3 regions of the Nesterenkonia rhizosphaerae genome follow, and region 1 is predicted to be linked to each of the others. Evidence: riboswitches for the same ligand, from Rfam matches in the RefSeq annotation. Region 1 holds a riboswitch; each other region holds the start of a gene.
What was found. Region 1 has a riboswitch for S-adenosylmethionine ahead of ABEA23_RS02000 (MetQ/NlpA family ABC transporter substrate-binding protein). Riboswitches for the same ligand answer to the same signal wherever they lie in the genome.
Positions count from the first base shown of each region.

Region 2: another riboswitch for S-adenosylmethionine. It lies ahead of ABEA23_RS07675 (flavin reductase family protein); the one in region 1 lies ahead of ABEA23_RS02000 (MetQ/NlpA family ABC transporter substrate-binding protein).
Region 3: another riboswitch for S-adenosylmethionine. It lies ahead of ABEA23_RS07695 (acyl-CoA dehydrogenase family protein); the one in region 1 lies ahead of ABEA23_RS02000 (MetQ/NlpA family ABC transporter substrate-binding protein).

Region 1 is NZ_BAABLW010000002.1:100,298-103,563, forward strand. It holds gene ABEA23_RS01995 (UDP-N-acetylmuramate dehydrogenase) at 1-726, opposite strand, end outside; SAM riboswitch class IV at 961-1,100, shown strand; gene ABEA23_RS02000 (MetQ/NlpA family ABC transporter substrate-binding protein) at 1,310-2,203, shown strand; gene ABEA23_RS02005 (methionine ABC transporter ATP-binding protein) at 2,249-3,266, shown strand, end outside.
Region 2 is NZ_BAABLW010000007.1:421,810-425,075, reverse strand. It holds gene ABEA23_RS07685 (aliphatic sulfonate ABC transporter substrate-binding protein) at 1-187, opposite strand, end outside; gene ABEA23_RS07680 (ABC transporter ATP-binding protein) at 271-1,125, opposite strand; SAM riboswitch class I at 1,137-1,238, opposite strand; SAM riboswitch class I at 1,376-1,477, shown strand; gene ABEA23_RS07675 (flavin reductase family protein) at 1,490-2,074, shown strand; gene ABEA23_RS07670 (acetate--CoA ligase) at 2,123-3,266, shown strand, end outside.
Region 3 is NZ_BAABLW010000007.1:425,782-429,047, reverse strand. It holds gene ABEA23_RS07700 (acyl-CoA dehydrogenase family protein) at 1-816, opposite strand, end outside; gene ABEA23_RS07695 (acyl-CoA dehydrogenase family protein) at 828-2,048, opposite strand; SAM riboswitch class I at 2,056-2,155, opposite strand; gene ABEA23_RS07690 (ABC transporter permease) at 2,254-3,090, opposite strand; gene ABEA23_RS07685 (aliphatic sulfonate ABC transporter substrate-binding protein) at 3,110-3,266, opposite strand, start outside.

The DNA.
Region 1 (3,266 bases):
TCGCAGTCCCAGCACGGCCTGTCTGACCTGGGCCAGAGGCGCTCGCCGTTCATCCTCCGGCATCTCCGCGGTCAGCCCGAGGCTGCGGGCCAGTTCCCCGTAGCGCACCGGTGAGGACATGGGCTCCCCCACAGCATGGGTGAGCCGGAAGCGCACCGAGAGCACCACATAACGAGGGGAGCCTTCGATGGTGCTGCGCTTGAGCAGCGAATCGCGGTAGCCGAAGCCCAGCTGTTCATTGTTCAGCACGACCAGCTCACGGCTGGACCGGTCCCATGCGCGGATATCCACCAGCGTCTGCGATACCTCAGCTCCGTAAGCCCCCACATTCTGCACCGGTGTAGCGCCTGTTGAACCGGGGATACCGGAGAGTGCTTCTAATCCCACAAGTCCGCGCTCCACCGTCCAGGCCACGACGTCGTCCCAGGGGTGTCCCGCCGCTACTGTCACCAGCACGCCGTCCTCCCCCACTGGCTCGGCGGTCACTCCGGTGACCGCCACTTGCAGCACGGTGCCGGCGAACCCCTGATCAGAGACCAGTAGGTTCGATCCGCCGCCGAGCACCAGCAGCGAATCGCGGCCAGCTTCACGCTCCGCGTCAGCCGGGAGCGGATGCTCCTGCAGCACCGAAAGGATCTGCGCCTCGGAATCGCCCACAACCCACTGCCCGGCGGGGCCGCCCACGCGCGCGGTGGTGTGCTCACTGAAAGTACGGGAGGAAGTCACCCGCTTAGCCTACCGGGGCGCGGTTGGGGCCCTTCTTTCGCGCTTTACCATCCCCTTTTCGCTTCACCATCCCGGATACGGGTAGGCATTGCGAAAACCGGATGGTAAAACGAGCGCAGCGGTCGGCACGGGAAGGCCTGCGGAAGTATCACTACATATTTTGAACATACTGTGACACTTTGTGACACCTGACATCTGCTTTTGCTCCGCGGAACCGCTAGAGTATGGGGAGTGCTTCGCGAGAAGCGGCCCTCACGATCCGGAATCGGGCCGCTCGCCAACCCCATGTTCCTGGGTGGCACCGGATTAAGAAGCGGCCCGTTTCAGACGGCTTCACCAGCCGTCACCATGCCCGGAACGGGCAAGAGCAGACTCAAGAAGGGACACTCTCAAAAGATGTGTCGAATGTCCGTGCGCTAATCAGCGCCACCCTCCATCGGCTGGCCCCCATCAGGGCCTGAAGCGCTGTGCCCACAATCGGGCACGCCGTTGCCTGTGACGCGGGCCCGTCGTCGTCATTCTCATCTCACCTACAGTCCACTGCGGCACACCTATCCCCGCAGAAATCCTTGAGGAGACACCCATGTTTGCACCAAAGCGCCTAACCGCAGCCCTGGCCGCCACCGCCCTGCTTGGCCTGACCGCCTGCGGCGGCAACGGAGACGCTGAAGCCATTCCGGAGGACCAGACCTCTTTCCGGATCGGTGTGGCCAACCTGCACGAAGGCCACCGGCAGCTGGAGGAGATTGCTGAGGAGGAGTTGGGCTACGAGATCGAGCTGGTCAACTTCACCGACTACAACCAGCCGAATCCCGCTCTGTCCAACGGCGACATCGATGTCAACTGGTTCCAGCACATCGCCTACCTCGCTGAGCACAACAACAGCTCCGGGGATAACCTGCAGCCCATCGGCGCCACCGAGATTGTGCCGCTGACCGTGTACTCCAACGAGTACTCCGATGTCAGCGACTTCCAGGACGGCGACACCGTAGCCATCCCCAACGATCCGGTGAACCAGGGCCGCGCCATCAACGTGCTGGTGGCGGCAGGACTGCTTGAACTGGCTGAGGAGACTGCACAGCCCGAGCCACGCCACATTGATGAAGCAGCGTCGACTGTCAGCGTCCAGGCCCTCGACGCCGCCCAGACCGTCAACGCGCTGCAGTCGGTACAGGGCGCTGTGATCAACAACAACTTCGCCCAGGACGCAGATCTTGACCCGAACGAGGATGGCCTCTTCTCCGACGATCCGAGCGACCCGAGCGCCTTCCCCTACGTCAACGCCTTCGTTGCCCGCGAAGCCGATGTAGACAATGAGGCTCTGCGTGAGATCGCTGCGCTCTATCACGACCAGCGGGTGCTGGACATCATTGATGAGCGCTCTGCAGGCACCTCGGTTCCCGCCGGCGATGTGACCGCGGAGGAACTGCAGGAGGCCCTGACCGATTACCAGGAAGCCCTGCGTCAGGCCGAGTAATCGCTTAAGCCTGCACCATCCCCCAGCACAGAAAGCCCAGTATTTGTGAGCACTCCGAGCACAGAAAGCACCGCTGCGCTCGCTGCTGGTGGAGGTCCGCTGATCCATTTCAGCAATGTGACGCGGACCTTCACCACCGGCAAGTCATCTTCAGTCACCGCCGTCGACGACGTCTCCTTCACCGTGAACCGCGGGGAGGTCTATGGCGTCATCGGCTTCTCAGGAGCGGGCAAGTCCACTCTGATCCGGCTCGTCAATGGTTTGGAGAAGCCCACCTCCGGGACCATCACCGTGCTGGGTCAGCAGATCTCCGGCATGCCAGAGTCCAAGCTGCGGCACGTACGCTCGCGCATCGGCATGGTCTTCCAGCAGTTCAATCTGTTCACCTCCCGCACCGTGGCCGGCAATGTGGCCTATCCGCTGAAGGTCGCCGGTTGGAAGAAGGAAGAACGTGAGGCCCGCGTTGCAGAGCTGCTGGAGTTCGTAGGCCTGGCCGATAAAGCCAAGGCCTACCCCGAGCAGCTCTCGGGCGGGCAGAAACAGCGGGTGGGAATCGCCCGCGCGCTGGCCGCTGAGCCGGACATCCTGCTGGCTGATGAGTCCACCTCCGCCCTGGACCCCTCCACCACGGAGGAGGTGCTGCGGCTGCTGCGCCGCGCCAACGAGGAACTCGGCATCACCATCGTGGCCATCACCCACGAGATGGAGGTCATCCGTGCCATCGCTGACCGGGTGGCAGTCATGGACAAAGGCCGGATCGTGGAAGAGGGCCCTGTCTACGATGTGTTCTCCAACCCGCGCAGCGGCGCAGAAGCCAGCTTTGTCGGTTCGGCCCTGAAGGACAGGCCCACCGACGCCGACCTGGCCCGCATCCGCAAGAGCACTTCGGGAAGGCTCATCACCGTCTCGCTGCGCGATTCTGCCGCAGTGGGAGCAGTCCTGGGCCGTGCGGCAGCATTAGGTGTCAGCTTTGAGATCGTGCACGGCGGCATGAACACCACAAAGAACGCTGCCTTCGGTCTGCTGACCATCTCTGTTGAAGGCGACGACGCCGCCGTCGCCG
Region 2 (3,266 bases), on a different contig from region 1:
GCTCGGCAAGTTCCTCTTCCAGCCAACCGTGTTCCAGAATCACCAGAGACAGCGGGTTGTAGGTGGCGAAGTCGATATTCAGAGTCTCAAGCTCGTCATTGCTGCCTCCGCAGGCGGTAGCCGAGAGCATGGCTGTCGCCGCTGCGACGCCGATCAGAGACTTGAGCTTCAAAGATGCAGTGGGCATAACGGGGCCTTTCAGGCAATAAAGAACGGCAAAACACAAAGGTCTTTAGGGCAGGGATCGGCGAGCGGCCAGGGCCGGGGAGCTCAGTGCGAGTCCACGCCGAGGCCCGCGTAGAGTTCTCCACGCAGTCGGGCCAGTTCCGCTGATGCTCTCTCCCGGGGGCGCTGCCCGGGAACGGTGAGCAGCTGTTTGATGGTGGCCCCTTCTGGAGCGCCTGACTCTTCACCCGCTGCAGACGTTGGTGCGCCTAGCAGCAGGATTCGGTCAGCCAATTGCAGGGCCTCATCCACATCATGAGTCACCAGCAGCACGGTGGTGCCGGTCTGGGCGTGCACATCCAGCAGCAGGTCCTGCATTTTCAAACGAGTCAGGGCGTCCAGCGCACCAAAAGGCTCATCCAGCAGCAGGACGCCGGGTCGGCGGGCGAGCGCCCGGGCCAGTGACGCCCGCTGAGCCATGCCGCCAGAGACTTCGCGGGGTCGCAGATGAGCGCGTTCAGCCAGGCCGACGAGCTCCAGAAGCTCGTCCACCCGCTGGTTGCCCTCAGGTTTGGGCAACCCCCGCGGGAGCCCCATGTGAATGTTCTTGCGCAGTGATCGCCAGGGCAGCAACCGGGGCTCCTGGAATCCGACGGCGGTGCGCGGGTCGTATTTGGCCACCGGCTCACCGTTGATCAGAATCTCACCCTGATAGCCGTGGTCGAGTCCTGCCACGGCACGCAGCAGCGTGGACTTACCACAACCCGAGGCGCCTAATATCGCCACCACTTCCCCAGGGCTGACCTCCAGGCTGACATCACGCAGCACTGTGCGCTGCCCAAACTGCCGGCCCACATCACGGAAGCTCACGTTCAGCGAGTCCTGTCCACTGCTCTCAGCTGCTGTCTCAGAGGTGGGGACCGGAGTCTGGACGCGTTCAAGGGTGGGTACAGATGACATGAAGAAACTCACTCCCATCGGTTCTGGCGTTAGCACCGTGACTGCTGATGACTCAGCCAGCCGGGTTGCTGCGACGTCGTTGGGCCAGATCCCTCAGTCGCTCTGGATGGTTTGCTGCAAAGCTGTTACAGCGTAAATGTTCACAGCTTGTCTACGCCACACTCAGTGACCAACGCCAGTCACAAAATGCAATGTCTCGGAATGTGACACGGTTTTTGCTCAGCTCAGGAAGCGCGGCGTACGGTTAAAGCGTCCATCTCGAGCGGCCGAGAGATCTGGCTCTTTGACGCCGCAGCAACCCGGAGCTGTTTTTATCAGCACTGCCGGGTGCTACCGCCAGGACCGATGGGAGCGTGTATTCCTTATGACCTTGTCAGCGGCAACTCTGGCCCACCCCAATGCAGGGCACAAGCCCAGCAGCGACGACTCCACCGCACACAATCCGTCCAGTTCCGGAGTCCAGTCCCTGGATTCTCTGCAACTGCGCCGCGCCTTCGCGCAATTTCCCCAGGGCGTAGTGGTGGTGGCTGCACACATCAACGGAGCCCCGGAAGGCCTGGTGGCCTCCACCTTCACCGTGGGAGTCTCCCTAGAACCGGCGCTGGTGACATTCGCCGTCCAACACAGTTCCAATACCTGGCCCCGACTCCGGGAAGGTGCCTCCCACCTGGGAGTGTCAGTTATCGGCGCCGACCATCATGGGCTGTGCCGGCAGATTGCCTCCAAGGACCGCGCCGGGCGTTTCACCGGAGTGGACTACACCACCGACGACGGCGCGCTGCTCCTCGATGGTGCACCGCTGTGGCTTAAGACTCGGGTCTATAACGAGTTCACCGCCGGCGACCACGACATTGTGGTCCTAGAAGTTCTGGACCTCGGACTCGACGAACAGGCCCCGGGCCTGGTTTTTCATCGCAGCGAATTCAAGCCGCTTTCCGAAGCAGCCTGAGCTGCCTGATCCGTCCGCAACTTAAGTCCCCCAAGCGTAAGCAGAACTGTGCCCACTACCACTCCCCGCACCAACCAGTCCCCCTACACTGCCCAGGTCCACACCTGGGACACGCCCAGCGAAGCCAGCGGTGATGAACGACAGCGCCTGGACTTCTGGGATCAAGCCGCTTCCCTTCTCGAGTGGGACCGCCCCTGGCAGACCACCCACCACTGGACACCACCGAACCCGCAGACCCGCCGCGGACCGGTGATCCGCTGGTTTGAAGAAGGCAAGCTCAATGCCGCCGTCAACTGTGTGGACCGCCACGTGGCCGCCGGACGCGGGAGCAAAATCGCACTGCACTTTGAGGGTGAACCCGGTGATCGCGCCGATATCAGCTACGCAGAGCTGAAGGACCTGGTCAGCCAGGCAGCCAACGCCCTGCAGCGGCTGGGCATTGGCCACGGCGACCGTGTGCTCATCTACCTCCCGGTGCTGGTGGAGACCATCGTGATCACCCTGGCCTGCGCCCGCATCGGAGCCGTGCACCAGTTGGTCTTCGGCGGCTTCTCGGCTGAAGCGCTGCGCTTCCGCGTCTCGGACACCGGCGCGAAACTGCTGGTCACCTCTGATGGGCAGTACCGCCGGGGTGCAGCAGTGCCGGTGAAGGAGAATGCCGACGCCGCCGTCACCGGCCTCACTGTCGATGAAGGCGGCAGCGTGGAGCATGTCCTGGTGCTGCGCCGTACCGGCAGCGACATCTCCTGGACCACTGATGACCTCAACGGCGACGGCCTGGGTCGAGATGTGTGGTGGCACGACGTCGTCGACACCGCATCGACAGACCATGAGCCGCAGTTCTTCGATGCGGAGAATCCGCTGTTCATCATGTATACCTCCGGCACCACGGGCAAGCCCAAGGGCCTGGTGCATAGCACTGGCGGGTATCTCACCGGTGCGCTCTACAGCTATCTGCGGCTCTTCGCCCACCCTGATCCGGACCAGCGCGATCATGATGTCCATTGGTGCACTGCCGACTTAGCCTGGGTCACCGCCCATACCTACGAGATGTATGGCCCGTTGGCCGCCGGGGCCACCCAAGTGATCTACGAAGGGGTGCCCAATGTGCCCCATCCTGGCCGGCATTTTGAGATCATCCAGCGCCACCGGGTGACCAGCTACTACACCGCCCCGACCCTGGTGCGCTCCC
Region 3 (3,266 bases), on a different contig from region 1:
CGCACCCTCTGCGATGCCCAGGTAGAGGTTGCCGAAGGCCAGCTGAATCCCGGGTGTGACCAGTGTGGAATAGGGCTCATCGGTGAGATAGCCCAGGACATCCTCAGGGTTCACGCGCACCTGATCGTAGGTCACGGTGTTCGACGAGGACAGGCGCTGCCCCAGGAAGTCCCAGTCATCGACGTAGGTCACACCTTCGCGCCCGTTCTCCAGAACGAAGGCCAGAATCCGCCCTGCTTCGGGTCCTGCGCTGATGCGTGCGTTGACCAGCAGCGCGTCTCCGACCGCGGATCCGGTGGAGTAGCGTTTCTTACCGTTGAGCACCCAGCCCTCAGCCTCTGGTACCAGGGTCAAGTCGGGATCGGTGGGGTTGACGGAGTCGCCCCAGATCCACTGCCCGGCAGCGGTGGCACGGAACCAGCGCTGCCGTTCGGCGGCGTCGGTAATTGTCAGGACGATGTTGCCTTCGTTGATGTAGTGGTAGGCCAGCAGCTGGGAAATGGAGGCATCCGCGCGGGCGAGGATGCGCACCACGGTCAGGGCGGTGGACCAGTGGCCGCCGCCTCCGCCGTGCTCCTTCGGCACCAGCAGGCTCACCAGTCCGGAGTCTTTGAGGAGCTTCGCCTCAGCGAAGGGGGTCGCATTGGCACGGTCGCGCTGGATGGCGTCGGCTGCCAGCTTCTGCGCTAATTCCTCAGCGATTCCGCTCCAGTGCTGCAGCTCTTCCTCGGTGGCCCAGCCGGCGTCAACCCAGTGTGAGCGCGGCTGAAGTGCTGTATCTGTCTCTGCTGGTGGGGTCAGTGTAGTTTCAGACATCCTGGTTCCTTTCAGGCTTTGGTGGTGTCAGGTTCGCCGACGCTCCAGAGGCGGACCGGGTCGGTGCCGTTGACCCGAAAGTCCCCGGCGATCCGGGCCTTATAGACCCATGGGTTGTGACTGGTCACGGTCCGGGCATTGCGCCAGTGGCGGTCCAACCCTTTGCTGCGGTCTGTGCCGGAGGCTCCCAGAGCGTCGAATACTCGGGTGGTGGCCTCCAGCACCGGCTTATGCAGTGCCACCTGTGCACGTCCGGTGGCCAGCTCCACCTGGTTGGCTGCCTCCAACTGCTGCTCCGCATCTCCTCCAGCGGCGGCGAAGGCCGCATCCAGGGCACGCGCTGTCTCTAGCACTTGAGCACGCGCCAGGTGAGCTACCGCATCGACTTCCCCCACGGCCTGGAGCAGCTGCGGGTCGGTGTTGGGAGTGGCGGTATTGGCGTGGGTATAGGTGCGGCTGCGGGTGGACAGTGCTGCGGCGATATCCCGTGCCGCCGCTTCGGCGATTCCGGCGAGCACAATGAGCAGCACATGCTGGTACAGCGCGGTCTGGTACGGGAACCGCTCGTGCAGCAGCCGCAGTTCGGATTCGGCCACTGCGGCGTTTTCCAGCACCATAGAGCCCGAAGCCGTTGTGCGCTGGCCGATCCCGTTCCAGTCGTCCTGGATTGTCACTCCGGGCTGGTCCCGGGCCACCAGCACCGCAAGCTCCTGGCCCTGTTCATCCCGGGCGGTCACATCCAGCCAGTCCGCAAACAGGGATCCTGTGGTGTAATACTTCACCCCATTGACCACCGGCCCGCCTGCGGACTCGGACACCACGGTTCCGGAGCGGTGAAATCCGCCCTTCCCCGGTTCGGTCCAGGCGTTGCCTGCGAGTTCACCGCGGCCCAGGCGCTGCAGCCAGCGACGGGCGGGCTCATCGGGTTCACCGCGCCACAATGCGTCTTCCTGGACCGCGAGGTGACCCCGAATGGCCTGTGGGATATTGCTGTCCTGGGCGGCGAGCTCCACCAGCAGCTCGGAAGTCTGCACCCAGTTCAGTCCGAAGCCGCCGTAGGACTCCGGCACCCGGAGTCGGCCGATGCCTGCCTCTGCTAGGCGGTCGATCTCCGCTGTGGGAAGCACTCGGTTCAGTTCGCGTTCGAGCGTTCCTGCACCGACGGCCTCAATGGCATCCAGCAACTGCTGCGGAACCGGCAGCTGCGTGGATACGGGCACACTGATAGACATGAAAATTCCTCCATCGATTCTGGCGTTAGCACCATGACTCCCTGTATTGGGGAGCCGGGTTGCTGCGACGTCATCGGGCCAGATCCCTCAGTCGCTCTGGATGGGTTGTTCAGTTATTTACTCTAAATGATCAGTGATCATTATCGTCAATTCAGTCGGTGCGGAGCGTCACAAACCGTAAGACAGCCAGCACCTTGGTGCCGGTTTAAGCCCAGGTTTTCAGAGCTTTGCGCTCAATAAGCCCCAGCAGTGCGTCAGAGAACTTGCCGAGCACAGCAAGCATCACAATGGCCAGCAGCAAGCGGTCAGTGCGCCCGTTGTTCTGGGATTCAGTCAGCAGGAATCCCAAGCCCTCTGCCGCACCCAGCAGCTCCGAAGCCACCAGGAACAACCACGCTTGAGCCAGCCCGATCCTGAGCCCAGCGAATACAGTGGGTACGACGGCGGGCAGCTGGACAGTTGTCAGCAACCGCACCCCGTGGAACCCGAAGGCCCGGCCAGCCTCTACAAGCTGCGGATCCACATGCCGTAGTGCAGTGTGAACTGCAGTGAAGACGGGGAAGAAGGCACCGATGGCGATCAGCAGCACCTTGCCTTCTTCGCCCAGCCCGATCCACAGCAGGATCAGCGGCACCCACGCCAGTGAGGGCACCGCCCGGACAGCTCCCACGGTGGGGTTCAGCAGGGCATCGGCTAGCCGGGAGAGGCCCAGCAAGGACCCCAGCAGAAGTCCAGCGCCAGCGCCAACCGCAAAGCCCAGCAGGACCCGCTGGAGGGATATCCCGATATGGGCGGTCAGGGCCCCTGATTCAAAGAGCCCAACTCCGGCATTGAACACCCGCTGCGGTGGGGGTAGCTGAACATTGGTGAAGATATTCAGCACATCAGTGGCCAGCCACCACAGCACCAGCAGCACAATAGGGACGATCAGCCCCAGCAGGATTTTCCCGCCGGGCAGTCTTCGGCCCGCGCTGGTTCTGCCAGCTGAAGCGGAGCTGTTCTGAGCGGGCTGGTCAACGGGTGTGGCAGGTGCAGAAGTCATGATCGTTCAGGTCCCCTGATTAGTCTTCTTCATCGGAGATATTGGCCTCATCGGCGGCGTTCTCGGTGCCGGCGGCGTCGGTGGCTTCACGGTTCTGCGCGAACTCGGGGTGGAACAGAGTCTCCAGAGCCTCATCCACCTCATCTTGACTGTCCACATCCCCGTTCTCTACGAAG